DNA from 2 places in the Venatoribacter cucullus genome. Region 2 is predicted to be linked to the other one. Evidence: predicted binding sites of a transcription regulator. Region 2 holds the regulator's gene; the other holds the start of a gene.
The links. The regulator FNR, encoded in region 2, switches genes on or off when oxygen is low (the NO sensors DNR and NnrR bind a similar motif). The targets are predictions, from matches to a motif close to TTGATNTANATCAA.

Region 1: nrdG (anaerobic ribonucleoside-triphosphate reductase activating protein) is a predicted target of FNR. The motif match lies at 2,300-2,313, and genes of this name have one in related genera.

The regions. Positions count from the first base shown of each region.
Region 1 is NZ_CP046056.1:1,081,814-1,097,107, forward strand. Features, by position in the region: gene GJQ55_RS05195 (MFS transporter) at 1-977, shown strand, start outside; gene GJQ55_RS05200 (NnrS family protein) at 1,004-2,188, shown strand; gene nrdG (anaerobic ribonucleoside-triphosphate reductase activating protein) at 2,394-2,837, shown strand; gene nrdD (anaerobic ribonucleoside-triphosphate reductase) at 2,857-4,680, shown strand; gene GJQ55_RS05215 (phosphoketolase family protein) at 4,774-7,194, shown strand; gene moaE (molybdopterin synthase catalytic subunit MoaE) at 7,287-7,748, opposite strand; gene moaD (molybdopterin converting factor subunit 1) at 7,750-7,995, opposite strand; gene moaC (cyclic pyranopterin monophosphate synthase MoaC) at 7,988-8,479, opposite strand; gene moaB (molybdenum cofactor biosynthesis protein B) at 8,490-9,026, opposite strand; gene mobA (molybdenum cofactor guanylyltransferase) at 9,023-9,580, opposite strand; gene moaA (GTP 3',8-cyclase MoaA) at 9,583-10,554, opposite strand; molybdenum cofactor riboswitch at 10,543-10,678, opposite strand; gene narL (two-component system response regulator NarL) at 10,873-11,529, shown strand; gene moeA (molybdopterin molybdotransferase MoeA) at 11,526-12,749, shown strand; gene GJQ55_RS05260 (HesA/MoeB/ThiF family protein) at 12,759-13,508, shown strand; gene norR (nitric oxide reductase transcriptional regulator NorR) at 13,510-15,057, opposite strand; gene ytfE (iron-sulfur cluster repair protein YtfE) at 15,243-15,294, shown strand, end outside.
Region 2 is NZ_CP046056.1:1,627,254-1,642,547, forward strand. Features, by position in the region: gene GJQ55_RS07675 (heavy metal translocating P-type ATPase) at 1-1,670, shown strand, start outside; gene ccoS (cbb3-type cytochrome oxidase assembly protein CcoS) at 1,673-1,879, shown strand; gene GJQ55_RS07685 (sulfite exporter TauE/SafE family protein) at 1,872-2,534, shown strand; gene fnr (fumarate/nitrate reduction transcriptional regulator Fnr) at 2,607-3,374, shown strand; gene ttcA (tRNA 2-thiocytidine(32) synthetase TtcA) at 3,456-4,307, shown strand; gene GJQ55_RS07700 (hypothetical protein) at 4,333-4,791, opposite strand; gene greB (transcription elongation factor GreB) at 4,911-5,393, shown strand; gene GJQ55_RS07710 (DNA-J related domain-containing protein) at 5,390-5,974, shown strand; gene GJQ55_RS07715 (polysaccharide deacetylase family protein) at 5,971-7,017, shown strand; gene GJQ55_RS07720 (M48 family metallopeptidase) at 7,027-7,728, opposite strand; gene GJQ55_RS07725 (YecA/YgfB family protein) at 7,767-8,339, shown strand; gene GJQ55_RS07730 (substrate-binding domain-containing protein) at 8,448-9,857, opposite strand; gene GJQ55_RS07735 (START domain-containing protein) at 9,921-10,604, opposite strand; gene GJQ55_RS07740 (BolA family protein) at 10,721-11,017, opposite strand; gene GJQ55_RS07745 (hypothetical protein) at 11,148-11,768, shown strand; gene GJQ55_RS07750 (hypothetical protein) at 11,824-12,015, opposite strand; gene ylqF (ribosome biogenesis GTPase YlqF) at 12,208-13,125, shown strand; gene GJQ55_RS07760 (DUF695 domain-containing protein) at 13,088-13,525, opposite strand; gene GJQ55_RS07765 (MBL fold metallo-hydrolase) at 13,618-14,484, opposite strand; gene GJQ55_RS07770 (ArsR/SmtB family transcription factor) at 14,592-14,951, shown strand; gene GJQ55_RS07775 (SulP family inorganic anion transporter) at 14,938-15,294, shown strand, end outside.

The DNA.
Region 1 (15,294 bases), 550 kb from region 2:
GTGACGACGGCTGGCGCTGGGCCATTGCCCAGAGTGCCTTTGTGATGGCTGCTTACGGCGTGTACTACTGGTTTGCGATTACCGATGGCCCGGTGGGCACGGTGCATCGTAAGCCGCGCAAGGCTTCGGCGCTGGAAGTCAGTAGCTGGGGTGACATGGTAAAACTGATTTTATGGACGATTCCGCTCTTTGGCATTCTGGCGGTTCTGGTCTGGCGTATTCAGGTACTGGGTTATCTGAACAGCAACGGCGCTGCCATTGCTTATGCCGTTATTGTGGCGGTGGTGATTTATCAGATCGTGCAGATTCTTCGGGTTAACGTCCCGATTCTGAAAAAGGGTGTGCCGGAAGACGATAAATACCCATTTAACAGCGTGGCTGCATTAAACAGTACCTATTTTGCTAACTTCGGTGCCGAGCTGGCGGTGGTATCCATGCTGCCGATGTTTTTTGAAAGTACCTGGAACCTGTCTGCCACCGCGGCCGGTTTAATTGCAGCCTCCTTTGCTTTTGTAAACCTGATTGCCCGGCCGATGGGTGGGCTGGTATCCGACCGCATGGGTAACCGCCGCTTTGTGATGCTGAGCTATATGTTTGGTATTGCCATTGGTTTTGCCCTGATGGGCTTACTGAATTCTTCCTGGCCACTGATTATTGCGGTAGCCATTACCGTGTTTACCTCGTTTTTTGTACAGGGCGCGGAGGGTGCTACTTTCGGTATTATTCCATCGATTAAGCGGCGTTTAACCGGTCAGATTTCCGGTATGGCCGGGGCTTACGGTAACGTTGGCGCCGTGTTTTATCTGACCATTTATACCTTTGTCGATGCCAACCAGTTTTTCTTTATTATCGCCGCCGGTGGATTTATCAGCTGGCTGATTTGTCTGGTCTGGCTGAAAGAACCTGAATCGGCTTTTTCTGACGAGTATTTTGTTTCCTCCGTTGACCGGCAGATAGAACAGGAACAACATTCCTGAACAAGTGGATTACTACAGGTAACATTATGAAGTTTCTGAATCCGGCGGCCCCATTCTGGGGCCAGGCATTCCGGCCGATGTTTTTACTGGCGGCCGGTTTCAGCAGTCTGGCGCTGGCGCTGTGGGGGCTGGCCTTGCAGGGGCAGCAGCTGCGCATCATGGAATTGGGCACGTTCTGGCACAGTCACGAAATGCTGTTTGGGTTTGCGGCGGCGGTGATTGCCGGGTTTTTACTGACCGCCGTACAAAACTGGACCGGCCGGCGCGCCACCAACGGGCTGCCTTTATTAATACTGACGCTGGTATGGCTGGCCGGACGGGGGCTGATGTTGTTTGCCCCGCTGGTGCCCTGGTGGTTTACCGCACTTGTGGATCTGGCTTTTTTACCTTTGGTGGCCTGGTTTTTCTGGCAATTACTGTACGCCGTGCGCCAGCAGCGTAATTATTTCTTTGTACCGGTGCTGGTCTTAATGACGGCGGTCAACGCCGCTATGCACTGGGGTAATGCGCATAACGATATGGCGCTGGTGCTGTGGGGCAGCCATGCCGTCAGCCTGATGGTGGTGTTATTAATTACCATCGTCGGTGGCCGGGTGATGCCGATGTTTACGGCCAACGGCACCATGACGCCGAAGGTGGACAGTCTGCCCTGGCTGGAAAAAGCCGTGTTGGGTGGTATGTGGCTGGTGGTGGCGATTTTTCTGACCACGCTGGACCAGTATTTACCGGCACCGGTGCTGGCGGTTTTACTGATACTGGTTGCTCTGGCCCAGGCGCTGCGCGTTGCCCGCTGGCGCATTCAGGTTACCTGGAAAGTACCGCTGTTGTGGTCATTGCATCTGGCTTACTGGTGCGTGCCGCTGGGCCTGTTGTTGCTGGCGCTGCATTATCTGGGTTTACCCATAACCTTCAGTACGGCTCTGCATGCGCTGACGGCCGGTGCCATTGGCGGCATGATTCTGGCCATGATTGCCCGCGTGTCGCTGGGGCATTCCGGTCGCCGGCTGGAACCACATCCACTGATGGCGGCCGGGTTTGCCCTGCTGTTGGCCGCGGCACTGGTGCGTACTCTGGCGGTGATTCTGTGGCCGGCACAGACCGCTGTGTTTTACAGTGTGTCGGCGCTGCTCTGGGTGCTGGCATTCGCCATCTTTGTTGCCCTGTACGCCCGCATTCTTACCAGCCCCCGTCCGGATGGCCGGCCGGGTTAAGTATTTTTCCTATGTTGTGCAGTATAAGCCCGGCTCTGATGCCGGGTTTTTTTATGGCCGACAGTCAGCGCTTTGCTGACCTACCCCTGAAGCGGTAGTGGCAGCAAAAAATTGATCCAGATCAATTTCTGTTTGTGTCCCTCAATTAGTCTTACCACCATATATAGTGTTTGTTGGTTCACCGAACACCAGATATGGGGTTTTTATGCGTTTCAGCCGTGAAGAGATCGTCTGGCAGGAAGTACCGGGTGAAGTGTCGCTGGCCTTCACCATCAGCGGTTGCCCATTAGCCTGCCGCGGTTGTCACAGTGCCGACACCTGGGCGCCGGGGCAGGGCAGTTTGCTCAGCCCGGCTTACCTGCAGCAGCGTCTGCAGCAGTACCGGGGGCTGATTACCTGTGTGCTGTTTATGGGCGGTGAATGGCAGCCGGATTTGCTCAGCGCGCGGCTGCAGCAGGTGCGCGAAGCCGGGTTGCAGACCTGTCTGTACACCGGTCTGGAGGATGTATCGCCGGCACTGAAACCCCTGCTGACCTATCTGAAAACCGGCCCCTGGCAAGCGGAGCTGGGCGGGCTGGACTCGCCGAACACCAACCAGCGGTTTGTTGATTTACGCACCAACCAATGCCTTAACCACCACTTTCAATAACATCCATAAGGAGACGGCCATGCTGAAACTGAGCGCGGAACACATTAACGACAAACTGGATTTTATTCAGCACTATCTGGCGGCAGAGAATGCCGCCGATGGATCGAAAATGGATGCCAACGCCAACGTGACTGAAAAAAACATCGCCACGCTGGAAGCGGAGATGATGAAAGACTACTTCGTGCAGATTAACCGGGCACAGGTATCGACAAAAATCCGTGAACTTTTTGGTGATGAACTGGCGCAAGAATACGTGCGCCAGATCGAAGACCATGAAATTTATGTGCACGACGAAACCAGCCTGAAGCCTTATTGTGTTTCCGTCACTATGTACCCGTTTTTACTGGAAGGGTTAACCAAACTGGGTGGGGAGTCGCAGGCGCCGAAGCACATTGAATCGTTTTGTGGTTCTTTTGTTAATTTTGTCTTTGCTGTCAGCAGCCAGTTTGCCGGTGCTGTGGCAACAGTCGAATTTTTAACCTACTTCGATTACTTTGCCCGCAAAGATTATGGTGATGATTACCTGAATACCCATCGCCAACAGATTGCCAACCATCTGCAGCATGTGGTGTACGCCATTAATCAGCCGGCGGCGGCCCGTGGCTACCAGAGTGTGTTCTGGAATATTTCCCTGTACGACAAATATTATTTTGACAGCATGTTCGGCGAATTTGTGTTTCCGGATTACAGCAAGCCGAAGTGGGAAACCCTGGAGAAACTGCAGAATTTCTTCCTCGACTGGTTCAATGACGAGCGCACTAAAAGCATCCTGACCTTCCCGGTGGTCACCGTGGCCATGCTGACCGGCGAAGGCCAGTGCAAAGATCAGGAATTTGCCCGCACTATGGCAGGCCACCTGAGCCGCGGCAGTTCATTTTTTGTGTATCAATCTGACAGCGCTGACAGCCTGGCGTCCTGCTGCCGCTTACGCAGTGAAATCAGCGACAATACCTTTTCTTATTCATTAGGTGCCGGTGGTGTTGCTACCGGGTCGATTAACGTCATCACCATCAATATGAACCGTCTGGTGCAGGATGGCCGCGATCTGGCGACCGAAATCAGCAAGATTCACCGCTATCAGGTGGCGTACCGAAAACTGATGGAAGAGTATCTGGCGGCGGGTATGTTAACCGTCTACAACGCCGGCTTTATTACCCTGGATAAGCAGTTTCTGACCATTGGCATTAACGGCATGGTGGAAGCCGCGGAATCGCAGGGCCTGGTGGCCAGCAATAATCAGGCCTACAAAGATTTTGTGCGGGAACATCTGCAGGTTATTTTTGAAGCGAATAAAGCAGCGAAACAAGAATACGGTTATATGTTCAATACTGAATTTGTCCCGGCGGAAAACCTGGGCGTTAAAAACGCTAAGTGGGACCGTGCCGATGGCTATGCGGTACCACGCGACTGCTACAACTCGTATTTCTATGTGGTGGAAGATGGCGAAACCAATGCGCTGGATAAATTCCAGTTGCACGGCAAAGAGCTGTTGGATTACCTCGACGGTGGCTCAGCACTGCACCTGAATCTGGAAGAAAAACTCAGTGAAGATGGCTACCTGTCGCTGCTGAATATTGCTGCCACCACCGGCTGTAATTATTTCTGCGTGAATGTGAAAATCACCATCTGTAACGAGTGTGAGCAAATCGACAAGCGCACGCTGGACTATTGCCCGTCCTGTGGCTCGGACGACATCGACTACGGTACCCGGGTGATCGGCTATCTGAAGCGGGTGTCGGCGTTCAGTTCTGCCCGCCGTAAAGAGCATAATCTGCGTCATTATCATCGTCACGGACGTACCGCAATCAGCGCCAGTGCTGATGAATTAAGCGTCGCTTCCTGATCTGCAGCAAGACGCGGGCTGATCTATCTCCGATGGGGTATGGTTCAGCCCGCCTGCACAGGGTTTCATTCCGCCTTACGCTGCGGAATTGTTATGACCCTGAATCTTTATCACCAGACCAGTTTTTCTCTGTCACCGGATTATATTGCCGACGAAGCCCAACAGCTGCGGCAACAGTCGCCGGAGCTGGCCCGCTGGGCCATGGGCGGCGGTGTTATTGTGCATCAGCCGGCCACACAAATTCAGGCCCATTTAATGGCAGAATCTTTGCTGCAGAAAGGCCTGATCCCCGATACCCGTTATTTTTTTCAGCGTCTGCAGGATCTGGATTGTCTGACGCAGCAGGCCATGTGGCTGGTGGTGCACATGACCTACGCCAACCGGGTGTATCTGGATGGCCGCGATCTGCCACCGGACGCGTTTAAAAGCCAGCCGCGTGGCCATACTGGCGGCGCGCTGAATATGGTGCCGGCCTATGCCGGGCTGTTGGCGCTGAACCATTTTACCCGCACGTCGCGTGACTGGATTATGGGGCAGGGCCATTGTGTGGCAGCCATTGATGCGCTGCAGTTATTAACCGGTACGGCCAGCCCGGAACGGCGTCAGCAATACCCATTAACAGAAGACGGCATCAGCCGCTTTGTGGCTGCTGCCGGTAATCATCGCATTGATGTGGGGGGCGTACGCGCCGGTACGCTCAGCGCCCATGTGAATGTGCACACGGCCGGGGCGCGGCTGGAGGGCGGTTATCTGGGTTTTGCCGGTATGCAGTATGCGCACATGCCGTTGCCGGGCGAGCGGCTGGTGGCGTTTTTAAGTGACGGCGCCTTTGAAGAACAGCGCGGCACCGACTGGGCGGCGCGCTGGTGGCGTGGTGAAGACACCGGGTTGGTATCACCGGTCATGATTGCCAACGGCCGCCGTATTGACCAGCGCACCACCATTGCCCAGCAGGGCGGTTGCAGCTGGTTTGTCAGCCATTTACGCAATCAGGGCTTTGCGCCCTTTGTCATTGATGGCCGTGATCCGGCGGCGTTTTTGTGCGCACTCTATTACATGGAAATTCAGCTGCAGCAGGCCTATGACCGTATCCGCGCCGGCGATGCCCGCTATCCGGTCGCCTTGCCGTATTGTATTGCCGAAACCGTAAAAGGTTTTGGTTTTCCCGGTGCCGGCACCGATGCCTCTTACAGCTTGCCCTTAGGGGCACAGCCACAGCGTAACCCGGAAGCTCTGGCCTTTTTTCATCAGGGCGCGCGGGCGTTATTTCATCCGCAGCCGCAATGGCAGCAGGCGGCCGAACGCTTGCAGCAACCTAAGCGTAAATTAACGCCCTTATTGGCGGTGAACTGCCCGGAGCCGGACTGGACTGACCGGCGGGAATCACCGATGACGGCGCTGGACCGCTATTTTATTGAATTAACCGAAGTGAATCCGCGCTTACGGGTACGCATTGGTAACCCGGATGAATTACGCTCCAATGGCATGAGCCAGACCCTCGATCAATTCCGCCACCGGGTGACCAGCCCGGAAATATCCGCTGCCGAAGCGGTGGATGGCTGTGTGATTACGGCACTTAATGAGGAAGCGGTGATCAGTGCCTGCCTGGCCAATCAGGCCGGTATTAATCTGGTGGTGGCCTATGAAGCGTTTTCTATAAAAATGCTGTGCGCGCTGCGCCAGACCATTATTTTTTCCCGCCAGCAAAAAGAAACCGGTGACACTGCCGGGTGGCTGGGATTTCCGGTAATTACCACATCATTGATCTGGGAAAACGGTAATAACGATCAGAGCCATCAGGATTCCAGCCTCAGCGAAAGTCTGATGATTAAAATGGCCGATATGGCGCGCGTGGTGTTTCCGGCCGATGCTAATTCGGCCATGGCCTGTCTGCGCGCCTGTTACGGGGATCTGGGCGTGGTGTGGAACCCGGTGGTACCGCGCTCGGTATTACCGGCTGTTTTTACCGGCCAGCAGGCCACCCAGCTGGTGCAGGATGGTGCTATCTGTGTACGCGGCCATTGTGGCGCTGAAATTCAGCTGGTGGCCTGCGGGGCGGTGCAATTACAGCAGGTGTTAAAAGCCTCTGATCGCCTGAAACAGCAACGGGTTGCCCATTCGGTGGTGTACTTGCTGGAGCCGGCGCGTTTCCGCCAGCCGCGTGACCGCTGGGAAGCTGCTGTCATGGCCGATGAGTCGGTGATTCAGGCGTTATTTCCGCAGCGGGTACAGTACCGGGTAATACTGGCGCATTGCCGGGCGGAATTATTACTGGCCACCTGCCGGCGGCTGGATAAAGGCCCGGAACATTGCCGGGCGCTGGGCTACATTAACCGTGGTGGCAGCCTGGGGCCGGAGGAATTATTGTTTGTGAACCGCAGTACCTGGGCGCATGTACTGGCTGAGCTGGCACAGCTTTGTGGCCAACAGCCTACCCTGTGGTTAACGGCAGAAGAATGGGCGGCGGTGGATGGTCGCGGTGATCCTTACCACGTTATCCGGGCGCTGGATTAGTCCGCGCTTTTTGATTTTTAAAGTTTAATTTTTAATGCTCAATTTTTAATGCATTAATTTTTGCAGAATTTCATTAATGGTTTGCTGATTCTTTACCAGCGTTGTCCGGCTTCTGCATCACTGGCTTTGGCGTCAACCCAGTGGTCTCCCTGGGCGGTGGTTTCTTTTTTCCAGAACGGCGCGCGGGTTTTCAGAAAATCCATAATAAATTCACAGGCAGAAAACGCCGCGGCACGATGCGCACTGCTGACCAGCACCAGCACAATCTGTTCACTTACCTGCAAAGTGCCGACCCGGTGAATAATAGTGACCTTACCCAACGGCCAGCGACTGCGCGCCTGTTCCACAATTTGTTGCAGAGCGTTTTCGGTCATACCCGGATAATGCTCCAGCGTCATGCTCAGCAAGGGCGCGGTGGCTAATTCCCGCACGCTGCCGGTAAAACTGACGATGGCACCACAGTCGGGTTGCTGTTGCAGGCGGGCGTATTCCTGCCCCAGATCAAAATCATCGGTTTGTACCAGAATGCGGGTTAAATCGGCAGCGCTGTGCATATCAGCCCCCGGTAACCGGTGGGAAAAAGGCAATTTCATCGCCGCTGCTGATGGCGTCATGCGGGCTGCAAAACGCCTGATTGCGGGCGCAGAGTAAATCGGGCCGGGCCAGCGCACTGGTCCAGGGTTCGCCCTGCTGCTGCAGTTGTTGCAGCAATTCTGCCACCGTGGCGGCACTGGCCGGCCAGTTCAGTTCGGCAGTGTTTAACTGATCGCGCAGGGCGGCAAAAAATAAAACCTTAAGCATGGGGAGTGCCTCCCTGACGTTGCCAGTGGCCACTTTTACCGCCTTCTTTTTCTTCCAGGCGGATATTGCTGATGATCATGTCGCGATCAACGGCTTTGCACATATCGTAAATGGTTAACGCGGCCACCGAGGCCGCGGTTAAGGCTTCCATTTCTACGCCAGTCTGGCCCTGCAGGCGGCACAGGGTATGAATTTCAATTTCACCACTGTCGTGCAGCAAAAAATCCACCGTCACTTTACTCAGTGCCAGCGGATGACAGAGGGGAATTAATTCACTGGTTTTTTTCGCCGCCATAATGCCGGCAATGCGGGCGGTAGCCAGCACATCGCCTTTTTTCATTTCCGCCTTGCGGATGCGTTCGACCACATCGGCCCGGGTAAATACCCGGGCACTGGCACAGGCGGTGCGCAGGCTGGATACTTTAGCGGAAACATCCACCATGTGGGCGTGGCCGTGCTGATCAATATGGGTTAATTCAGACATAGGGTATTCCTTAACGGCAGGACGGCTGCGGGCTGTTTTTAATATGGGCCACAAAATTACAGGGGCCGGTACGGCTGTCCAGCTGCGGGGCAATCAGTTGTTCCCAGGCTTGCCGGCAAGCACCACCGGAACCGGGAATGGCAAATAATAAGGTGCCGTTGGCCATGCCGGCCAGCGCCCGCGATTGCAGGCTGCTGCTGCCGATATCGGCATAACTCAGCTGGCGGAATAATTCCCCGAAACCTTCCACTTCGGTGTCGAATAACGGCCGGATAGCCTCCGGTGTGCAATTCCCGGCGGCAAAGCCGGTGCCGCCGTTCAGCACCACCACCTGAACCCTTTCACTGGCAATCCACTGGCTGACCAGCGCCCGGATGGCATAGCGGTTGTGCGACAGCAGGGCGCGTTCACACACGCGATGACCAGCGCTTTCGGCCAGTTGCTGCAAGGCATCACCACTGCTGTCGGTTGCTGCGGTACGGCTGTCGGAGAGCGTCAGAATGGCAAGGTTGAGTGGAAAAAACTCAGCCGGCTGGCGTTTGCTCATGGCAGTTTCTCGGCATCAGTGGGTGGGTTTATCTGCTGCCAGTCGTCCGGAGTATTGGTATTGATCAGGGTTTCCGGCCACGGGCATTCCAGACTGCTGGCTTCGCAAAAGGCCAGCAGGGATTTTACGGAACGCTGACCGCGTGGGTGCATTTGCCGGTTCAGATAACGGATTAATTCCGGCGTATTATGCAAGACACAGGGCAGGGCATTATGCTGAAAATGTGCGGGTTGCAGTTCGGCTTGTTGCAGCAGATAGCCGAGCACCGCCGGGGTCAGTAACGGCATATCCACCGGTAATACCAGGATATGGGCGTGCTGGCATAACGGCACCAGCGCCTGCAGGCCGGACAGCGGGCCAAAATCAGGGTGCTGGTCGGCAATACCCAGGTGCGGATGGCTGAGCAGAATATCGTCACAGCCCAGCTGTTTCAGCAGTTGTTGCTGATATTGCCATAATGGCAGGCCATGCCAGCGTAACAGGGCTTTATCACGCCCCATGCGGCTGGATTGGCCGCCGGCCAGAATAATGGCACTGAACGGAGAGGCACTCATGCTCAGCCACCAATCATGGCCAGATGCCGGGTCTGGCCGCTGTGTTGCTGGTGCAGGTAATGGGTTTCTTCTTTGCCCAGAATGGCACGTTGTAAAAAGGCCACCACCGGTGCCGGATCATCGCTTTGCAGTAAATCACGCAGGCTCTGATGCTGGTCGGCAAACAGGCATAAAAATAATTCCCCACGGCTGGACACCCGCAGGCGGTTACAGCTGCTGCAGAAATCTTTGCTGTACGGCATGATCAGACCGACCCGGCCGGCGTAATCGGGGTGGGCGTATTCCAGTGCGGGGCCATCGGTTTCTCCCTTGGGTTGCAGGCTCCAGCCGCTGTCCAGCAAGTGCTGGCGGATTACTTCACCGCTGAGATGCTGAGCCTGATAAAAATCCGTATTGTCGTTGGTGCGCATTAATTCAATAAAGCGTAATGCCACCGGTCGTTCCTGAATAAAGCGCAGAAAAGCCGGCAGGTCGGTGGCGTTGTGCTGACGCAGCAGCACGGTATTGAGTTTTACCTGACGCAGGGGCGATGCCAGCGCCTGATCAATACCGTCCAGAATATACTGCAGCCGGTCGGCGCCGGTGATCCGCGCAAAGGACGAAGCCTCCAGACTGTCAACGCTGACGTTCAGTGCATCCAGCCCGGCATCCAGCCAGTGCGGTAATTCCCGCTGCAGATTAAACCCGTTGGTGGTCAGGGCCACTTTCTCAATGCCGGGAATCTGTTTGCACAGGCTGATGACGTCAGTCAGGTCTTTACGCAGCGCTGGTTCACCACCGGTCAGGCGTACTTTGCGGGTTCCCAGCCGGGCAAAGGCGGTCAGCAAACGGCGGATTTCCGGCAAGCTGAGGTCGGCTTCATCGCTGCTGCAGTCGTTACCATCGGGCAGACAATAATTGCAGCGGAAATTGCAGCGTTCTGTGAGTGACAAACGCAAATAGGTAAAGCGCCGTTGAAAACGGTCGGTCAGCATAAAACACCTTTCCAGTTCGGGAGGAATAACGGTTTCCCCTTATTCCCGGTGGCTGAATTGCCACGGCTGCAGCACCCTATTTCGGCAGAAACTTAGGTGGGGCAGCTCGGCGTGCAGAGAAGAATGTACACAGATCTGTCAGGGCTGGCCACCGTGCGTATGGGTTAAATTTGTGCTCCTTTGTGGGTAGCTGATGTTGGCTCTTTTTGTCCTTTGGCGGTAGTTTTGTGGCCATTATTCCGCAATGTTGCCATTCAATTGACATTGACCGGTCCAGCTTTAGTATGGAGCGCAGTTAACTATTGATACGGTGAAAAAATGGACAGTAAAAAATCGACAATTATGCTGGTCGATGATCATCCGCTGCTGCGCAAAGGATTAAAACAATTACTGGCATTTGAAGACGATCTGGACGTTATTGCCGAAGCCAGCAATGGCGCGGATGCGCTGCTTATTGCGGAAGAGCAGGACCCTGATCTGATTATTCTGGACCTGCATATGCAGGGTATGGATGGTCTGGAAACCTTAACCAAACTGCGCGATGCCGGGGTCACCTCCCGTATTGTGATGCTGACGGTATCGGACTCTGATGAAGACGTACTGGCCGCCATCAGCCAGGGCGCCGATGGTTATCTGTTAAAAGACACCGACCCGGATCAGTTACTGGAACAGATTAAACTGGCCCTGAGCGGCAAAATGGTGCTCAGCGAAGCCGTTACTCAGGTATTGGCGGCAGCCATCCGGCGCCCGGCGGTACGACCAGCGTCCGAGCTGGATTCTTTAACCGGCCGTGAAGTGGAAATTCTGCAGTGCATCGCCAAAGGCATGAGCAATAAAGTGATTGCCCGCGAGCTGGATATTTCCGATGGCACGGTCAAAGTGCATGTTAAACATCTGCTGAAAAAACTGGGTTTGCGCTCCCGCGTGGAAGCGGCAGTGTGGATGGTCAACCAGCAAAGTGAGGGCAAGGCGTGAGTGCATTGCAGTCGGTTGCCGATGCCATTGCCCGCATGCTGGATGACGTTGGCACTGCCACGCTGAATACCGAAACGCTGCCGTTGGCGCAACTCGATGGTCGTATTCTGGCTGTAGATATTGTGTCGCCGATGACCGTACCGGCGTTCGATAATTCCGCCATGGACGGTTATGCCCTGCGTGCCGCCGATGCGGAATTATTGACGGGCGCTGGTTTAACGGTAATGGGTACCGCGCAGGCCGGGCATCCTTTTGCCGGCACACTGGCGGCGGGGCAGGCGGTGCGCATTATGACCGGTGCGGAATTACCCGCCGGTGCCGATACGGTGCTGATGCAGGAAGTGATTGAACGCAACGGCGATACCATTCGCAGCTCTGAACCGGTCAATATTGGTGTCAATGTGCGTTACGCCGGCGAAGACATCCGCAGCGGTGAATTATTACTGGCCCGGGGGCAGCGCTTAACGCCGCTGCACATTGGGTTGCTCGCCAGCGTTGGCCTGGCTGAAATCAGCGTGTATCGCCGCTTAAAAGTGGCGTTATTTTCCAGCGGCGATGAATTATGCCAGCCGGGGCAGCCACGCCGCGCCGAACAGATTTACGACAGCAACCGCTTTGCCCTGCGCGCCATGCTGGAACGGTTGCCGGTGGAGATTATCCGCTTTGAGTGGCTGCCGGATGATCTGGCCGCTATCCGCACGGCCTTAGGTGAAGCCGCTGCCCAGGCCGATGTATTGATTACCAGTGCCGGGGTGTCGGTCGGCGATGCTGATTTCACCAAACAGGTGATTGACGAACTGGGGCAGGTGAATTTCTGGAAAGTGGCGATGAAACCGGGCAAGCCTTTTGCTTTTGGTCGTCTGCAGAATTGCTGGTTTTTTGGTTTGCCGGGTAATCCGGTATCCGCACTGGTCACGCTGGATCAGCTGGCCCAGCCGGTATTACGGCGTTTAACCGGTGAGCGTGCAGAAGCGCCGTTATCCTTACCGGCTGTGGCAGCCACTGGTTTTCGCAAGCAACCGGGCCGGCAGGACTTTCAGCGCAGTCGTTTAAGCGTACAAAACGGCCAGTTGCAGGCCGAACCCTCTGGTAATCAGGGCTCGGGTTTATTGCGTGGTTTTGCCGAAGCCGATGGCTATACCGTGCTGGAAGCTGAACGCGGCCGGGTCAGTGCCGGTGAAACCGTCAGCGTACAGCTGTTCGGTCCGTTATTAAGGTAATCCGTCGTTATGAACGATGAGCAGTTACTGCGCTACAGTCGCCATATTTTTCTGCCTGATCTGGACCTCGATGGTCAGCTGAACCTGTGCCACAGCCATGTGCTGATCATCGGCCTGGGCGGGCTGGGTGCGGCTGCGCTGCCGTATCTGGCCGCCAGCGGTGTTGGTACGCTGACGCTGGTGGACGACGATGTGGTGGAAAGTAGCAATCTGCCGCGGCAGATTATTCATACCCCGCAGCGGGTGGGCTTGCCCAAGGTGGAATCGGCGCGCTTGTTGGTCGCCAGTCTGAATGCCGATGTGCAGGTGATTGCGGAACAGCGCCGCGCCGATGAGGGCTGGTTGTTGCAGGCCTTGCCGGGGGTCGATCTGGTGCTGGATTGCAGCGATAACCCGGAGGTGCGCTATGCCCTGAATCGGGCGGCGTTGCAGCATAAAACCCCCTGGGTCAGCGGGGCGGCGGTGGCCATGGATGGCCAGGTTACGCTGTTTGATCCGCGCCGGCCAGACAGCCCCTGTTACCGTTGTTTATACCCGCAGGTGCAGGCCGGGCAGCTGAATTGCAGCGAAAGCGGCGTGCTGTCGCCCTTGGTGGGCGTAATCGGTACCTTGCAGGCGGTGGAAGCCCTGAAATTACTGGCCCCTGCGGGCAATAGTTTGTGCGGGCGCTTACTCACCTTTGATGCCCGCAGTACGCAATTCCGTGAATGGAAAATCAGCCGCCGCGCCGATTGCCCGGATTGCAGCGGCCAACGCTGAGTCAGTGTTTCAGGCCCAGCTTCTGCGCCAGTTTATGCAGATTGCTGGGGTCTAAGCCAAAAGCGCGGGCGGTGGCGCTCCAGCTGCCGTTCTGTTGCTGTACTTCACGCACAATCAGGGCGCGCTGAAAGGTTTTTACCGCCTCTTTCATCGGCATTCCCTGTACCGTCTGCAATAAGCCACGGTCCTGACGGTTTTCTTCGTTCAGGCCAGCCTCGCCGTTATCCGGCACATCCAGATCCAGTAACCGGCTGTCGAGGGTAATAATGTCGTGGCGCTGGGCGCCACGGCTCAGTGCCTTGATGGCGGCACGGCTGATAACGTGCTCCAGCTCGCGGATATTGCCCGGCCAGGGATACGCCAGCAGTGCGGCTTCAGCATCGGGTGACAGGCGCAGGCTGCGCAACCCCAGCCGGGCGCGGTTCAGTTCCAGAAAGTGGCCGGCCAGCAGGGGAATGTCTTTATCCCGCTCGCGCAGGGGCGGAATCGGAATCGGGTAGACCGACAAACGATGGTACAGATCGGCACGGAAGGCGCCTTCGGTAATCTGTTCTTTCAGATTGCGGTTGGTGGCGGCAATCACCCGCACATCCACCCGTTTCGGTTGGTCACTGCCCAGCCGTTGTACTTCACCGTTCTGCAGCACGCGCAACAGTTTGGCCTGCACAGGCAGCGGTAATTCACCCACTTCATCGAGAAAAATAGTGCCCTGATCGGCGCTTTCAAAGCGGCCGGGGCGGTCGCTGGTGGCGCCGGAAAAAGCGCCTTTCAGGTGCCCGAATAATTCACTTTCAGCCAGGTTTTCCGGCAGTGCGGCGCAGTTCACATAAATCATCGGCCGGCTGGCACGCGGCGACTGGCGGTGCAGATAGTTGGCGAACACTTCCTTACCAACACCGGTTTCACCCAGCAGCAGTACCGGTAAATCGGATGCTGCCACCACATCCAGTTCTTTGCGGATCTGCCGGATGGCGTCACTGTGGCCAATGATGTCGCTGTTGTTATCCGGCCCGGCGCTGATTTCCGGGCTGGCACTGAGGCGGCCACGGCGCAGGCTGCGGATTTCTTCCTCCAGCATGCTGATGCGGATGGCCGCTTCCAGCTGCGGACGGCAGCTTTCCAGTTGTTGCAGTTTTTCGCCATCGAAGGTGCCGGGAGTAAGGGAATCGAGCGTCAGCGCACCCCAGCGTTCGCCGTTCAGCCACAGGCTGATCCCCATGCAGTCATGCACCGGCAAGGGTGCGCCGGGCTGACTGGCCAGCAGGCCGTCGTAAGGGTCGGGCAGCGGGCTGTCGGCCGGAAAGCGCAGGGCTTGTACGCTGGTCATAATGGCCGACAGGCGCGGATGCTGAGCCAGCCCGAATTTACGTCCGTGGGCTTCAGCGACCAGGCCACGAATGGCGACCGGATGCAGGTGTTCACGTTGCAGTCGCAGCAGTACCACGGCGCCACATTCAAAACGCTCATGCAGGCCCGTAACAATACGCTCAAACCGCTCGGCCGCCGGCATGTCGGTAATAAGATCTTGCAGCAGCTCAGGTCCGGACATGGCGTTTCTCGCAGGTTGGGTCATAAAAACCAGGGTGGTGAATTCTACAATAAAAATCAGTGTTCTTTATACCCATCTGTGTCAGGAACCCACAGTGGGTAAGGGCTGCAAACTGGCCCGGCTTTTGCTGAACAAAGAGACGTCTTGTTGATTATTTCTGTTTACCATTCCTGTCAGGAGCCTTTATGGAATTACTGGACCGTTCTTTAAGTGACATTGCTACCACGATTCCGGGCG
Region 2 (15,294 bases):
TGGATGTGCCGGTATCGCTGGCCATTATGCTGGCGTTTCTGGCCAGTATCTGGAGTACCTTTAACCAGGGCGTGGAGGTGTACTACAGCGAAATCTGTATGTTTATCTTCTTCCTGCTGGTTGGCCGTTATTTTGAAATGCGCGCCCGCCACCGCATGAGCCGGGCCGGCAACAACCTGTTAACCCTGCTGCCCAACCTGGCCCTGCGGGTAGAAAACGGTGACGACGTCCTGATTGCCTCTACCGATATTAACGTCGGCGATATTCTGCGGGTAAAACCCGGCCAGGCCATTGCCGCTGACGGCATTGTGCTGGAAGGCCGCAGCTCGGTCGATGAAGCGGCCTTAACCGGTGAATACATGCCGGTGGGCAAAAAAGTGGGCGATACCTTAATCGGCGGCACCATGAACGTGGAAAGCCCGTTACTGATGCAGGTAACGGCTACCGGCGCCGATGCGCAGCTGTCGACCATTATGCGGCTGCTCGACCGCGCCCAGCAGGCCAAGCCGCGCGCGGCGCTCATTGCCGACCGGGTGGCCAGTTATTTCGTACTGGCGGTGTTGCTGGTATCGCTGGCGGTGTTTTTATTCTGGCTGCCGGATGGCGTTGAAAAAGCCTTTTTTATTGCCTTATCGGTACTGGTGGTTACCTGTCCCTGCGCGCTGGCGCTGGCCACCCCCACCGCCCTGACCGCAGCCACCGCCGCCATGCGCGAACGGGGTTTGTTAATCAGCAAAAGCCATGTACTGGAAACCCTGCCACAGATTAACCGGGTGGTGTTTGATAAAACCGGCACCTTAACCCAGGGCCGCCTAACGCTGGAGCGGGTCGTTCCCTTAGCCGACCTTTCCGAAACCGAACTGCTGAGCCTGGCCGCCGGACTGGAGAAATACAGCACCCACCCTATCGCCAGGGCCTTCAGTGGTATTGACGCTGCACAGGTCAGCCAGCCGGAGCAGATTTCCGGCCAGGGCATTCAGGGCCAGTGGCAGGGCCTTACCGTACGGCTGGGCCGTGCCGATTTTGCCTGGTCGCAACCCATCACGGCCCCGGATACCGCCGGCCAATGGTTACTGCTGGCCAGCGACCAGCAACCGCTGGGCTGGATTCAGCTGAACGACAGCCTGCGCCGCAGCGCCTTCACCGTGGTGAAAGGATTGCAGCAGCGCGGCATCGCTGTTTCGCTGCTGACCGGTGACCCGGGTGAATCCGGCCCCCGCGTTGCCGCCGAACTGGGCATCAGCGATGTTCGCGCCGGCATGACCCCGTCCGACAAACTGGCGGCTGTTAACACCTGGCAACAAGCCGGTGAAAAAGTAATGATGGTCGGCGATGGTATTAACGATGTACCGGTACTGGCGGGCGCCGATTTATCGCTGGCGGTCAACGAAGCCAGCGACCTGGCCAAAACCAATGCCGATACCCTGCTGACCAACGGCCAGCTGGAAGTATTACTGCAAAGTCTGGATACGGGCCGTAAAACCCGGCGTATTATTACCCAGAACCATGCCTGGGCCATCGGCTACAACCTGCTGGCATTGCCGGCTGCCGCGTCCGGGCTGGTAGAACCCTGGCAAGCTGCCATCGGGATGTCGTTAAGTTCGGTATTGGTGGTTGCCAATGCCATGCGTCTGTTATGGCTGCAGGCCATTCCGACCAAGGAGCATTAAATATGGACTTACTCTGGGCCATGGTGCCGCTGTCTTTTGTACTGCTCAGTATCGCCATCTGGGTCTTTTTCTGGGCCGTACGCCACGGTCAGTTCGATGATATGGACTCGCCGGCGCACCGTATTCTGTTCGATGACGATGAACACGCCCCCCAAAAACCCGATGCCGCCGCAGACACCGCCAACGAGCCACCAAAATCCCATGATTGAGCCGCTGTCGTTAGTAACTGCCCTGTTGCTGGGATTATTCGGTTCCAGCCATTGCCTGGTGATGTGCGGCGGTATTGCGGCGGCCATTGGCAGCCGGGCCGGCGAACGCCAGCTGCAAACACTGTTGCTGTTTAACGGCGGCCGTTTGCTCAGCTACACCCTGCTCGGTTTGCTGGTGGGCAGCGCCGGCTTATGGCTGGGCAGCCTGCACGACAGCCTGATGCTGGTGCTGCGCAGCATCGCCGCCGTCATGCTGATTCTGATGGGCTTGTATGTGGCACGCTGGTGGATGGTGCTGACCCGTTTTGAACAGCTGGGCAAACCGGTGTGGAATGCCCTGCAACCCATCACCCGCCGTTTTATCAGTTCTGCCCGGCCGCTCGACCAGCTGCGGCTGGGCATGCTGTGGGGGTTACTGCCCTGCGGCCTGATTTACAGCACCCTGGCCTGGGTTGCTGCGAACGGCTCACCGGCCATGGGCGCGGCGGCCATGCTGGCCTTTGGTATTGGCACCTTGCCAGCCCTGTTTGCCAGCACCTTAGCCGGCAGTGTGCTGGCGCCCTGGCTGAACCGCCCGGCAGTACGCCAGCTAGCAGCGCTGTTACTGATAGTCTTTGGTCTATGGACCGGGGCTGCCGTCTGGTTTCATTCTTGACATAGTGCAAGATAGTGCCGAACATACCCGCAGCCTTTTTTCCGCACCGCCGGATACCGATTGGACGACGCTATGAAACCTACTTCTGCTGTTCAAAGTCCGCTGCGTGGTACCCAACCACACTGCCAAACCTGCTCCCTGAATGCTTTGTGCCTGCCGCTGTCACTGAATGACTCTGACATGGAACGGCTGGATGACATTATTCGTCGTGGCCGCCCGATTCAGAAAGGTCAGTTATTGTTCCAGCAGGGTGAAACCTTCCAGTCCGTCTTTGCAGTGCGCACCGGTGCGCTGAAAACCTACACCCTGGCCAGCAATGGCGAAGAACAGATTACCGGTTTTCACCTGGCCTCCGAGCTGGTTGGCCTGTCCGGTTACGACAATGGCAGCTACCCGTTAACCGCCAAAGCACTGGAAACCACCACCGTGTGTGAAATTCCGCTGCCGCAGCTGGATACCCTGGCCGATGACCTGCCCGATCTGCGCAAACAATTAATGCGTACTATGGGTACCGAAATCCGCCACGACCAGAACATGATGCTGCTGCTCAGCAAAAAGAACGCGGAAGAGCGCGTAGCCTCCTTCCTGCTGGATATTTCCCAGCGTTATGCTCGTCGCGGTTTTTCTGCCAACCACTTCCGTCTGCCGATGTCGCGCGTCGATATCAGCAACTATCTGGGCCTGGCGGTGGAAACCATCAGCCGGGTGTTCACCCGCTTCCAGAAAAATGGCCTGATCGAAACCCAGGGCAAGGAAGTGATTCTGCAGGATCTGGATATGCTGCGGGAAATGGCTGGCCTGAACCCGGAAGCCGAATGCAAAGCGCACAGCGCTGAATAAACGGCCCTGACTCTTCTGCGGCGAAGGTTCCTTCGCCGCTCTTGTTCTGCTATAAAGCGGGCGCAATTCAGGGGGCCCGCCATGATCGAATCCATCACCGAACGCAAACAACAGCTCGAATTCAACAAACTGCAGAAACGCCTGCGCCGCAACGTCGGTAAAGCCATCGACGATTACCGTATGATCGAAGACGGTGACAAGGTCATGGTGTGTCTGTCGGGCGGTAAAGACTCCTACACCATGCTGGATATTCTGCTCAGCCTGCAGAAAAGCGCGCCCATTCACTTCGATATTGTGGCGGTGAATATGGACCAGAAACAGCCGGGTTTTCCTGAGCATATTCTGCCGGAATACCTGAGCACCCTGGGCATCGAATACCATATTGTCGAAAAAGACACCTACAGTGTGGTGAAGGAAATTATTCCGGAAGGCAAAACCACCTGCGGCCTGTGCTCGCGCCTGCGCCGTGGCACCCTGTACGGTTTTGCCGAAACCATTGGCGCCAATAAAATCGCCCTCGGCCACCACCGCGACGACATTATTGAAACCCTGTTTCTGAATATGTTTTATGGCGGCAAACTGAAAGCCATGCCGCCTAAGCTGTTAAGCGATGACCAGAAGCATGTGTTGATCCGCCCGCTGGCTTACTGCAAAGAAAGCGATATCGAGCGTTTTTCCGAAGCCAAAGGCTTCCCGATTATTCCCTGCAACCTGTGTGGTTCGCAGGAAAACCTGCAGCGTCAGAACATTAAAAACATGCTGGCGCAGTGGGAGCGTGAGCAGCCCGGCCGCAGTGAAAACATTTTTGCTGCTGTGTGCAATGTGGCACCGTCGCAACTGGGCGACCGCGAACTGTTTGATTTTGTCACCCTGCAGGATAAACAGGACAAGGGCCATCTGTTTACCCGTCTGGATGTGGTACAGATCGATTAATTAAGCAATCGGTTTAAACGGGCGATTACAGATCGCCCGGTAATTTTTCAATCACCATCAGCCGATATTCCCCCGGCCCTTTCAGACGCAGCTGCAGCTGATAGCGCCGCTCACTGTCCACATCTTCGGCGACCATATTCAACTCGCAATGATCCGGGTGTAACTGCGCCTGTGGCGGCTGTAAGCGCACCCTGTACAGCTGATCCAGCTCGTCAATAACACGGGTGGAAACTGCCTCATCGGGCTGTTCATTCATACTCTTGCGGATCCACTGCACCAACAGCCGGTGACGATCATCATCAAGGGTGCGCACCAGCCGCAAATAGCCCGTCTCCGTAGCCGACTTCCATGGGCAGAGCGAATCGGCCCATTCAATATCCGCCGGCATTTTATACACGGCACTAAAGGCCGGATCGGCCAACAGCTTACCGCTGCTGAGCATCAGCAACAGGCCCAGAAAGCCCATAAGCAGCGCTGATTTCATAAGATTCTCCTGCGTTCCAGACCAGACAGCATAGCAAAGGGGCGGCGGGCATTCCCGTTTCCGCGCCGGCAATGTTACCCTTGCCGCATTCATTGTTCAGCGTCACAAAGGTTATCGGCATGGCGACCAAACTCATTACCCGCGAAGGCTTTAACCGGCTGCAGCAAGAGCTGGATGAGCTGTGGCGGGTGGAACGCCCGGAGGTAACCCGCAAAGTGGCCTGGGCCGCCAGTCTGGGCGATCGCAGTGAGAATGCAGACTACCAGTACAACAAGAAAAGACTGCGCGAAATTGACCGCCGTGTGCGCTACTTACGCAAAGCGCTGGAAGACCACAAGGTGGTGGATTACAGCCCGCAGCAGGATGGCCGGGTATTTTTCGGCGCCTGGGTGGAAGTGGAAAACGACGCCGGCGACAGCCTGCGTTTCCGCATCGTTGGCTACGACGAAATTTTCGGCCGCAACGATTATATTTCCATCGACTCCCCCATGGCCCGCGCGCTGCTGAAAGCACAGGTGGATGACGAAGTGGTGGTCAACACGCCGGCCGGCAAGGCCACCTGGTATGTGAACGCCATTGATTACGTGAAGGAGCCGGCGTGACCGCTGAGGATACGCTGCAACCCCTGCAGGCCTTACTCAGCCTGCGCCTGGCCGATGGCTGTCCCTGTTCCGAATACGATTTACTGCGCTGGCTGCAGCAGCCGCAACAAGGGCTGTTCAGCCCCACCGCACTGCAGGAACCCCAATCCATGTTTCAGGCGCATTTTCTGCTGATGCATTGTTTGTATAGCCTGCGACAACAGTGGGCGAACGAACGCAGCGCCCTGCTGGATATTTCCGCCCTGCAGATTCAGAAGCACCCCTGGCCGGCGCACAGCCAGCAACAGCAACCCGACCAGCACGATCCTCTGGCGGCGTATTATCTGGATTTGCAGCATCTGCAAACGTCTGATGACGACATCGAACAGTTACTGCGTAACTTCTGGCAACGCCTGTTGCAACCGGCGGATGAAGCCGCTGACCTGGCCACACTGGAATTACAGCCGCCCACGGATGCCGGGGAAATTCGTCTACAATACAGAAAACTGGCCATGCGCCATCACCCGGATCGCGGTGGACAGCCAGAACGCTTCCGCGATATTCAATCCGCTTATCAACGCTTACGGCAACGCTACTTATGAAAATAATCACGCACTGGCTGGCCTCGTTCAGCCTTTTTCTTGCCCTGCCCGCCAACGCCCAGCTGGTGATTCTGCAGTATCACCATATCGCTACCGACACGCCGCCGGTTACCAGCATCAGTCCCGCAGGTTTTGAAGAACATATGCAATTGCTGGAACAGGAAAATATGGTGGTGGTCGATTTAAAAGACGCGCTGGCGAAAATCCGCGCTGGTATTGCCCTGCCGGAAAAAGCCGTGGCGATTACCTTCGATGATGCCTACGTTTCTATTTACGACAACGCCTTTCCGCGTCTGCAAGCCCGCAACTGGCCCTTTACCGTCTTCGTTAACACCAGGGCCGTGGACGAACGCCACAATGTGGTGATGAGCTGGGATCAGCTGCGCGATATGCAAAACCACGGCGGCTTAATTGCCAACCACACGCAATCACACCCTTACCTGATTGAACCGCCACAAAATACCCAACTGGCGGACTGGCTGGAGATGGAAATTAACGGCGCCGAACAACGCCTGCAGAAAGAATTAGGCACCAGCCATAAAATACTGGCTTACCCCTATGGTGAATACAACGTTGCCGTGCGCGACTGGCTACAGCAGCAAGGCTACATTGCCCTGGGGCAACAGTCCGGCCCGGTCGGTACCAGCTCGCATTTTCAGGCGTTACCACGCTATCCGGCTGCCGGCATTTATGCCAATCCGAAAACACTGCGTACCAAGCTCTATACCAAGGCGTTTCCTATCCCGGCGGAACAATCGGTCGAGCCGGTGCTGAGTACCGACAACAACCCGCCAGCCTTAACCCTGACCTTCAGCAGCACGGACTTATATGCCCGCCAGATTCAATGCTACTCGGGTGCCGAAGGCGCTATTCCAACCAAAGTGCAGCAAACCGGGCAGGGTATTCAGATTGATACCGCTGCCCGTGGTCCGATTAAAGCAGGGCGTGACCGCTACAACTGCACCGCTCCCAGCAAAAACAGCCCCGGCTGGTATTACTGGTATTCCCAGGCCTGGATTAACCCGGCGGTTAAAAACCGCTGAGGTATCAGGTTAAAGCAACCGCGCGAGCTGGCTGAGTTGCTGCTCGCGCGTTCGCCAGTCGGGCAGGCACTGGCTCATTAAGGCACGGAATCCCGGCCCGTGGTCAAAGTGTTTCAGGTGGCAAAGTTCGTGCACCACCACCAGCTCCAGCAGGTGTTCGGGCAGCTGCATTAATGCCAGATTCAGATTGATGTAACCACGTTGCGACAAACTGCCCCAGCGGGTACGCATTTTCTTAATCCGCAATTGCGGCCGCTGGCTGGCAAAGGGCGAAAAAGCCGGCCACCAGCGTTCGATCATGCGGGTAAATTCCAGTTTGGCCTGGCTGCGCAACCAGGTATCCAGCGCCAGCTGGGTTTGTTCAACGCTCCAGCCGGACGGCACCCACACCGCTTGTTCCGACACCATAAACTCACTCAGCGCACTTTCGCGCACCGGCAGTTGCCGGCCCTGCACCAGCAAATGCTCACTGCGCGCCTGGCGCCGCTGGCGAAATTCGCTGCGCCGCTGCACTAACCAGTCGTGATGCTGCTTAACAAACGCCAGCACCTGATCTTTGGCAGTGCCCAGCGGAATACGCAGATCAATCTCACCGCTGCTGTTCAGTTGCAGCCGCATACTTTTGCGCCGCATAGCCGATACCAGCACCGGGACTTCTTCCTGTCCCAGCGTCAGCATAAATTGTTGCCGGTAAGATTTTCGCGCAGTCATAAGCCTGTTAGGATGAGCAGCTATTTCAGGAGTACCCCATGTCAGATCTCAATAGTATCCCATCCCTTTCTGAAGACGAACTGGAAACCCTCGGCGTCCTGCTGGAAGACGAAGCCGAGCGGCAGGACAGTTTTGATTTTTTCGCCGTCCACGGTCTGATGACCGCGTTAATCGCCGGCCCGGTCGAGTTTTCGGTACAACAGATCTGGGACTGCGCTTTTGACGAACAGCTGGGGTTCAGCAAAGCCGAACAAGAGCAGGTGAACAGCCTGTTGCTGAAACTGAGCAAAGAAATTCAGGCCTGGCTGGATTCCGGTCAGGATTTCCCGGTGCCCTGCGATTTAACCCTGCTGGATGACGAAGACGAGCCACCGGTAGAAAGCTGGGCCATGGGTTTTATGACCGGTGTGCTGCTGCAGGAAGAACAATGGTACGCGCGCAACGAAGAAACCGTTGCGCAGCATCTGTTCCCCATTATGTACGCCTCCGGTTTGTTTATGGATGAGCCGGAAATGGCCGACATTGACGAGGACGTCGATTTATCCAACCAGATGTGCGCCAATATTCCGGCTGCGGTGGTTGAGCTGTATCTGATGCTGCACGCCGAATAAAGGCGTTAAACAGCGTTATTCCGATATAAAAAAACGGGGCCAGGCCCCGTTTTTTTATACCTTGGCATTGTTAGCCGGCTAACCACCCGTTTTATGATGCCAGCGGATTTATTCGGCCCCGGCCAGATTATTCATTACCGGCTGCGTGGCTGGCGGAGCAATCTGCGCGCCCGGTGTCCGCACCCACACTTCGACGCGGCGGTTTTTCAGACGACCATCTTCGCCTTCCACCGAAGCCACCAGCAGATCATCCCCGAAACCTACCGATGCCTGCGGGTAAATACCTTCGCGCACCAGCTCCCGCCGTACCGACATAGCACGCAGTTTGGATAATAACTGCGAACGATTTTCGGTTTTTTTCGGGTCACCAAAACCCACCAGCACCAGTTCGGCCTGCGGCTGCGCCTCAAGGTAACGCACCAACCGCTGCAGATCTTTCAGGCCCTTGTTATCCAGCCGCGCACTGCCCTGCTCAAAGCGGAAGTTCAGGGTTAAACGCTGGGCGTCTTCGGTCAGCTGACGGAATTCCTGCGGTAATTCGTGGTAAAACTCCGGCAGAACGGCCATGACTTCCTGTGACACAAAGCCGGTATCCGCCACAATCTGCTGGCCGGCGTCGGCCAGCGCAAACTGAATAAATTCCTCTACGGCCGGTTTTACCTGCGCACGGGTATACAAAAATAAGCGCCGTGCCAGGGCATAATCTTCGGTGGCCACCGTCAGTTTGTTCGGCAGCATGGCCCGTGACGTACCGTCATACACGGCAATGGCTTTGGCTGAGCGCACCGACGATAAACCAACAAACCCAATCGCACCCGGCTGAGCCGCCACCGCATCGGACAATTCAGCGGTGGATTCATAACGCAGGGCATTGGCAGCCAGTGGCTGATCATCCAGTACCATGCTTTTAAAACTGTCCCAGGTACCGGATTTATCATCCCGGGCGTGCAGATGAATGGCGCCACGGAAGCCACCCAGTTCCGACCAATCCTGAACCGCACCGGAAAAAATCGCCGCAATCTGGTCAACACTCAGTTCGCTGATGGGGTTATCCGGATGCACAATCACCGCCAGACCATCAATAGCCACCACATGCTCGGTAGCAAACGAGCGCATATCCGCTACCGGTTTCAGCAAGTCATATTCTTTGTCTTTAATCGGGCGGGAAGAGGCAGCGATGTCGCCACTGCCATCCAGCAACGAACGGTAACCGGTACCGGAACCATGGGCCGCCACCAGTACCTCTACCCGGGTGCGCAGCTTCTCGTGGCGGCCACTGATCAGACGTTCGTTTTCCACACCGGTCGGCTCAATCCGAACCTGCGATAACCCGGCATCCCGGAACCACTTCTGCAGCAGATTGGGCGCCAGTTCTTCACCGATGGTATTAGAGCCATGAATGGCAAACAGCCGCACCTTGCTGTCGGAGGGCAGCGTATCCAGTACGGAAGCCTGGCTTACCAGGCTGAGACAGGAGAATAAAACCGTTAACAAGACTGCAGAAAGTTGCCGGAACATCAGGGGCCACCTAAGAAGAAAGTTGGATGGCCGCGATGCTAGAGAGGATTTATTACCGTTTTGTTACAGGGAGCTGTCAGGAACGTTACGTACGTGCGGCAGGCGGGCCTGCTGGTAACGCGGTTCCTGCACTTTTTTCTGCATATTGCGCAAGGTGTAGTACGGGGTATCCACCACCAGGCTGTTAATCAGCCAGCCCGGAATACCGCCCCCCGGATCGGCATGCACCTGATAGGTCACTTCCACCCAGCCGGCCGCTAATGGCCGGAATTGCCAGAAGCCCTGCATATCGGTAATTCGGATCATGTCTTCGTTGGGCGGAAAAACATCGTTACGCACCGCCATATCGATACGTACGGTGTGAGTATCCGGATCTTGCTGCAGCAGGCTGTGTACCACGCTGTCGCGGTCTTTTACCGGCCACGGCGCTCCCGTCACCATATAGAACATAATCTCTTCGGCGCCGGGACGTTCGATAATATCAATGGCGCGGCACTGATGAATCCATTCCGCCGCGTGGTGATGATCTTCAATCAGGGCCACCAGCGCCGTTAAGCTGCTTTGTACCTGCATCACACCACGGAACTCTTTTAACGGCGAATCCGGATTGATCCGGGTGTAAACCCGGATACGGTTGTCGTCATCCTGCTTTTCCAGCGACCAGTTCTGCGTCTGGGCACTGACTCCCGACATCAACAGCGACAGGATCAGGATTAATCCGCACTGCCAGGCAGTCATTCTTTGCATACATTCACCCGTAATCCTCAGCCCGGAGGATGCCTGTTTGGGCCGGCACTCAATAGGTGCAGTTATGCCAATCTGGCATTGGTTATGGCTCTTTATGCACCCTGCCTGTCAGTAACTCAATGGCCGCCCTGACACTGCGGCGATGGCGGTACGGTTGCCTGTTGCCATTCGTCAGGGCTGTACAGATGTAAGGCCAGCGCATGCACCGGCCCCTGCAGTTCTGCGGCCAGCAGCTTATAAATCTGCTGATGGCGCGCCACCACCCGCTGGCCGTTAAAGGCCGCGCTGACCAGAACCAGTTTGAAGTGTGAGTCGGTTGCCGGGCCGGCGTGCATATGGCTTTCGTTCAGTAATTCCAGATGTTCGGGGTTCAGAACCGCCAGTTTGGTGCGGATTTGATCAGCAATGGTCATGGGCCAGCTCCATCGGTTAAGGTCAGGCGCCACTATAAATCAGGTGCCTGCGGTTGCACACCAACGCCGGCCTTCGCTACAGTACCGCCTTTGCCCTAACGACACAGAAACTACTTAACGGAAGCTCATCATGCAGGATATCGATACCACCAGCACTCAGTCACTGATTGACCGTTACTATCAGGAAGAGAAGGCGCTGCGCGAAAAGGAAATGACATTGGCTGCACTGACGGTCCGCCTGGACGCCAACGATCTGGCCATGCTGAATGTGATTGCCCGCCGCTTCCGCAAAACCCGCGACGAGATCGCTCAGGAAGTATTATCCAATGCACTGGTTGATCTGTTTGCCCGCATTGACGCCGGTGAACGTAAGCTGCTGGCCCGCGATGCCGATGACGCTGCGCGCGCTATTGCCGATGAGATTGCCGAAGAAAACGGCGTGCGTAATGTTGAAATCAAGACCGGTGTCTGGGCCAACCATGACCGCCAGATTACCAAGCTGGAGCGCAAGAAAGCCCGTCTGTCAGCCTCAGATACCAGTACCGGAAATACCGCTGAGCAGGATGCTGAGCCGTCTGCTGACATCAGCAATGACATGGAAGCCGGGACTCAGGCAGATACGGTAACGGATAACGCAGACACGCAGGAAAACCTGGTGAGCACGGACAGCAGCCCGGCCATCAGTGCCGGTAATGAAGAAGAAAACACCACCTCAGCGCCGGCTCCGGCGCTGTCGATGTTTGCGGGCTGATGCCTGCGGCAACGGCGGAGCAATCTGCTTCGCCGTTGCTGAGCTTTAACAGCCGTTATTTACGCCAGATGCGCAATTCGCGGAACTCACCCGGCCCGGCCTGACGCCATAACACATCCATGGGGTCGGGAAAGACGAACTTATTACCGACCAAAAAACCTTCCAGACGTTGTCCTGATACCGTTGCTGAGGCATGCCGGCCTTGTTTACGGACACTGCGTACAAAGTCTTCCTGCAAAACATCCATAGTGGTTGTCTCCAATCCGATCAAAAGCATCTGAACCGTGACTCAGATGACGGTAACCTGAAATTGTGACAAGCCTGTGTCGGGCAAAGCCATCCGGCTGCGCAAGGCAATACAGGATGAGCGGTTGCTCTCCACCGGCCTTGCTTTACAATGTGCCGCCCTTTCAAACACTCGTCAACCGGAAAGCACGCTATGGCAATTCAATGGTTCCCAGGGCACATGAACAAAGCCCGCAAGAAAATCAGCGAGGCAATGCCGGATATTGATCTGGTGATTGAGGTGCTGGATGCCCGCCTGCCTTTTTCCAGTACCAACCCTCTGGTTGACGAGCTGCAGGGCGACAAAACCTGCATTAAAGTGCTGAACAAAGCCGATCTGGCCGACCCTGAGGTTACAGCCCGGTGGGTCGAATACTTTGAACGCCAGCACAATACCCGCGCCCTGCCCCTAGTCGCCGAAGACCGTAATCAGGTGAAAAAACTGATCGCTCTGGCCAAGCAGGTAGGCAGCGCCCGCAGCGAGAAAAAGCAGGCCATCCGGGTAATGATTATGGGCATTCCCAACGTCGGTAAATCCACCCTCATTAACGCCCTGGCGGGTCGCTATGTGGCTAAAACCGGTAACGAACCGGCGGTGACCAAAGCCAACCAGATGATTGACCTGAAAAACGGCATCATCCTGTCGGACACGCCCGGTATTCTGTGGCCCAAGTTTGAGAACGAACAAAGCGGTTACCGGCTGGCCGCCAGTGGCGCGGTAAAAGATACCGCCATGGAATACGAAGATGTGGCCATGCACGCTCTGGACTATCTGGTGCGCGAATACCCGCAACAGCTCAGCGAACGTTTCCGCTTTAAACAACAACCGGAAACCGCCAGTGCAGCCCTGCACGAAATCGCCGCTCGCCGCGGGTGTCTGAAACCCGGTGGTATTGTCGACCTGCATAAGGCGGCGGAATTGTGTCTGCATGAACTGCGGGCGGGAAAAATCGGCCGGATTTCACTGGAAAACCCGGTCGCGGTCGAAGCCGAACTGGCGGAACTGGAAGCCCGCCGGCTGGCGGAAGAAGCGGCTAGGGCTGCGGCTGAATCACCTGATAAACCTGGCTGAAGGTCTGCCACTGCGGATCTTCATCAGCCACCACTTCGATAGGATACAGGCCAGCGCTGGTCGGAATGCTGTCCAGCGCCTGCTTGAAACTCTCCAGATCGCGGGCATAGATAATCCATTGATTGACTCCGGCGTGGGTAATCACCATCAGAATCAGGGCATTCTCTTCCGCTTCCGCCTGCCGTTGCAGGTGTTCACTGAAGGTTAAAATCGCGCTCTGTTCACTCAGCGCCGGAAAGCCGGTGCTGTCGTCAGTGGTTGCGGCATTCCAGGCAATCTGTACGCAGATCGGGTAATCGCCGGCGTCTTTGGCCAGCGCCCAGTCTTCGCGGTATTGAATGCTGATGGGCTTATCGTGCAGCGTTCCCGATGCACGCACCCAGCGGTTGTTCGCCAGCATGGCTTATTCCTTTTGGTTACGATGATTCCAGACTAATAGAAATTATCGTAAATGCCAAAGCCATGCTGCAGCCAGATGACAGAACGGCTGATTTACAGCAGGTTCAGCGGTAATTTCAGGTATGCAACACCGTTGGCTTCCGGCTCCGGAAAAGCACCGGCGCGGATATTCACCTGTAACGACGGCAAAATAAGGCGCGGCATATCCAGGGTGGCGTCACGCCGGCTGCGCAGCTGAATAAACTCGTCCCGGCTGATGCCGGTTCGCACATGAATATTGGCGGCTTTCTGAACGGCCACCGTACAGCGCGAACTCATCGGCCGGTCTGTCGGCGGGTAATCGTGGCACAGATGCAGCACCACCTCATCACCCAGCGCCAGTAAGCGCTGAATGGAATCGTACAGGGTACCGGCATCGCCCCCGGGGAAATCGCAGCGGGCGGTGCCGACATCGGGCATAAACAGCGTATCACCGACAAAAACATCGGTACCGTTAACCGCATAGCTGATGCAGGCCGGGGTATGGCCGGGGGTATTCATCACCCGGATCAGGCTGTTGCCCAGCGCCAGTTCATCGCCTTCGCCCAGTAACAGATCAAACTGGTGACCATCGGCCTGAAAGCGCTCGTCTTCGTTAAAGATTTTGCGGAAGGTTTCCTGCACCTGCACGATAGGCTTGCCAATCACCACCCGGGCACCGCTCTGGCGGCGGATATAATCAGCACTGCTCAGATGGTCGGCATGGGCGTGGGTTTCCAATACATACTGCAGGATAAGGCCCTGATTGCGGATATGTTCCAGCACCCGGTCGGCAGCTACCGTGGCAGTACGGCCGGACTTCTGATCAAAATCCAGCACCGGATCAATAATGGCGGTACAGCCACTGGCGGTGTCGGTCAGCACATGAGTGTAGGTCGAGGTGTCTTCATGCAGAAAACTGGTGATGGTGACTGCGCTCATTACTGGTACTCCGTCGTCTGAATGCTGCCGATTATATTAGTACATTCTTATTTAGCAATATTCGATATACAATACCTGACCATATCTGTCCGCTGCGGAGCTGGCTTATGACAACCACCCCTTCCCTGCCGTCATCCGGCAGCGACCATGCCGCGCTGGCCGAACACCGGCAGCAGGCGGTGCGGCTGCTGAAAGCACTGGCCAACGAACACCGGCTGAATATTCTGTGCTGCCTGCGTGAAGGAGAAGTATCGGTCGGTGAACTGGCCCGCCGCCTGCCACTCAGCCAGTCGGCACTGTCACAGCATCTGGCCTGGTTACGCAGCGAACATCTGGTCGCCACCCGCCGCCATGCACAAACCATTTTTTACCAACTGTGCGATGACAAAGCCGAACGTATTATTACCGTGCTGAACAGTCTGTACTGCGGCATCAACCGTGACGGAGCCCCTCATGCGGCTGACTAACACCCTGCAGAATTACCGCCGCGACTGGCTGGGTGCCGACCTCACGGCCGGCCTGATTGTCGCCATCCTGATTACCCCGCAAGCCATTGCCTACGCCATGCTGGCCGGTATGCCGCCGCAAGCCGGTCTGTATGCGGCGTTGTTGCCGGTTATTGTATATGCCCTGCTCGGCACCAGCCCGGTGCTGGCAGTCGGCCCGGTGGCGATTATCTCGTTAATGACCTTTGAAGCCCTGCAGCCACTGGCCAGCCCCGGCAGCAGCGAATATATGGCGCTGGCAGCGGGCCTGGCGCTGCTCACCGGCTTATGGCTGCTGTTATTTTTTCTGATTGATCTGGGGCGC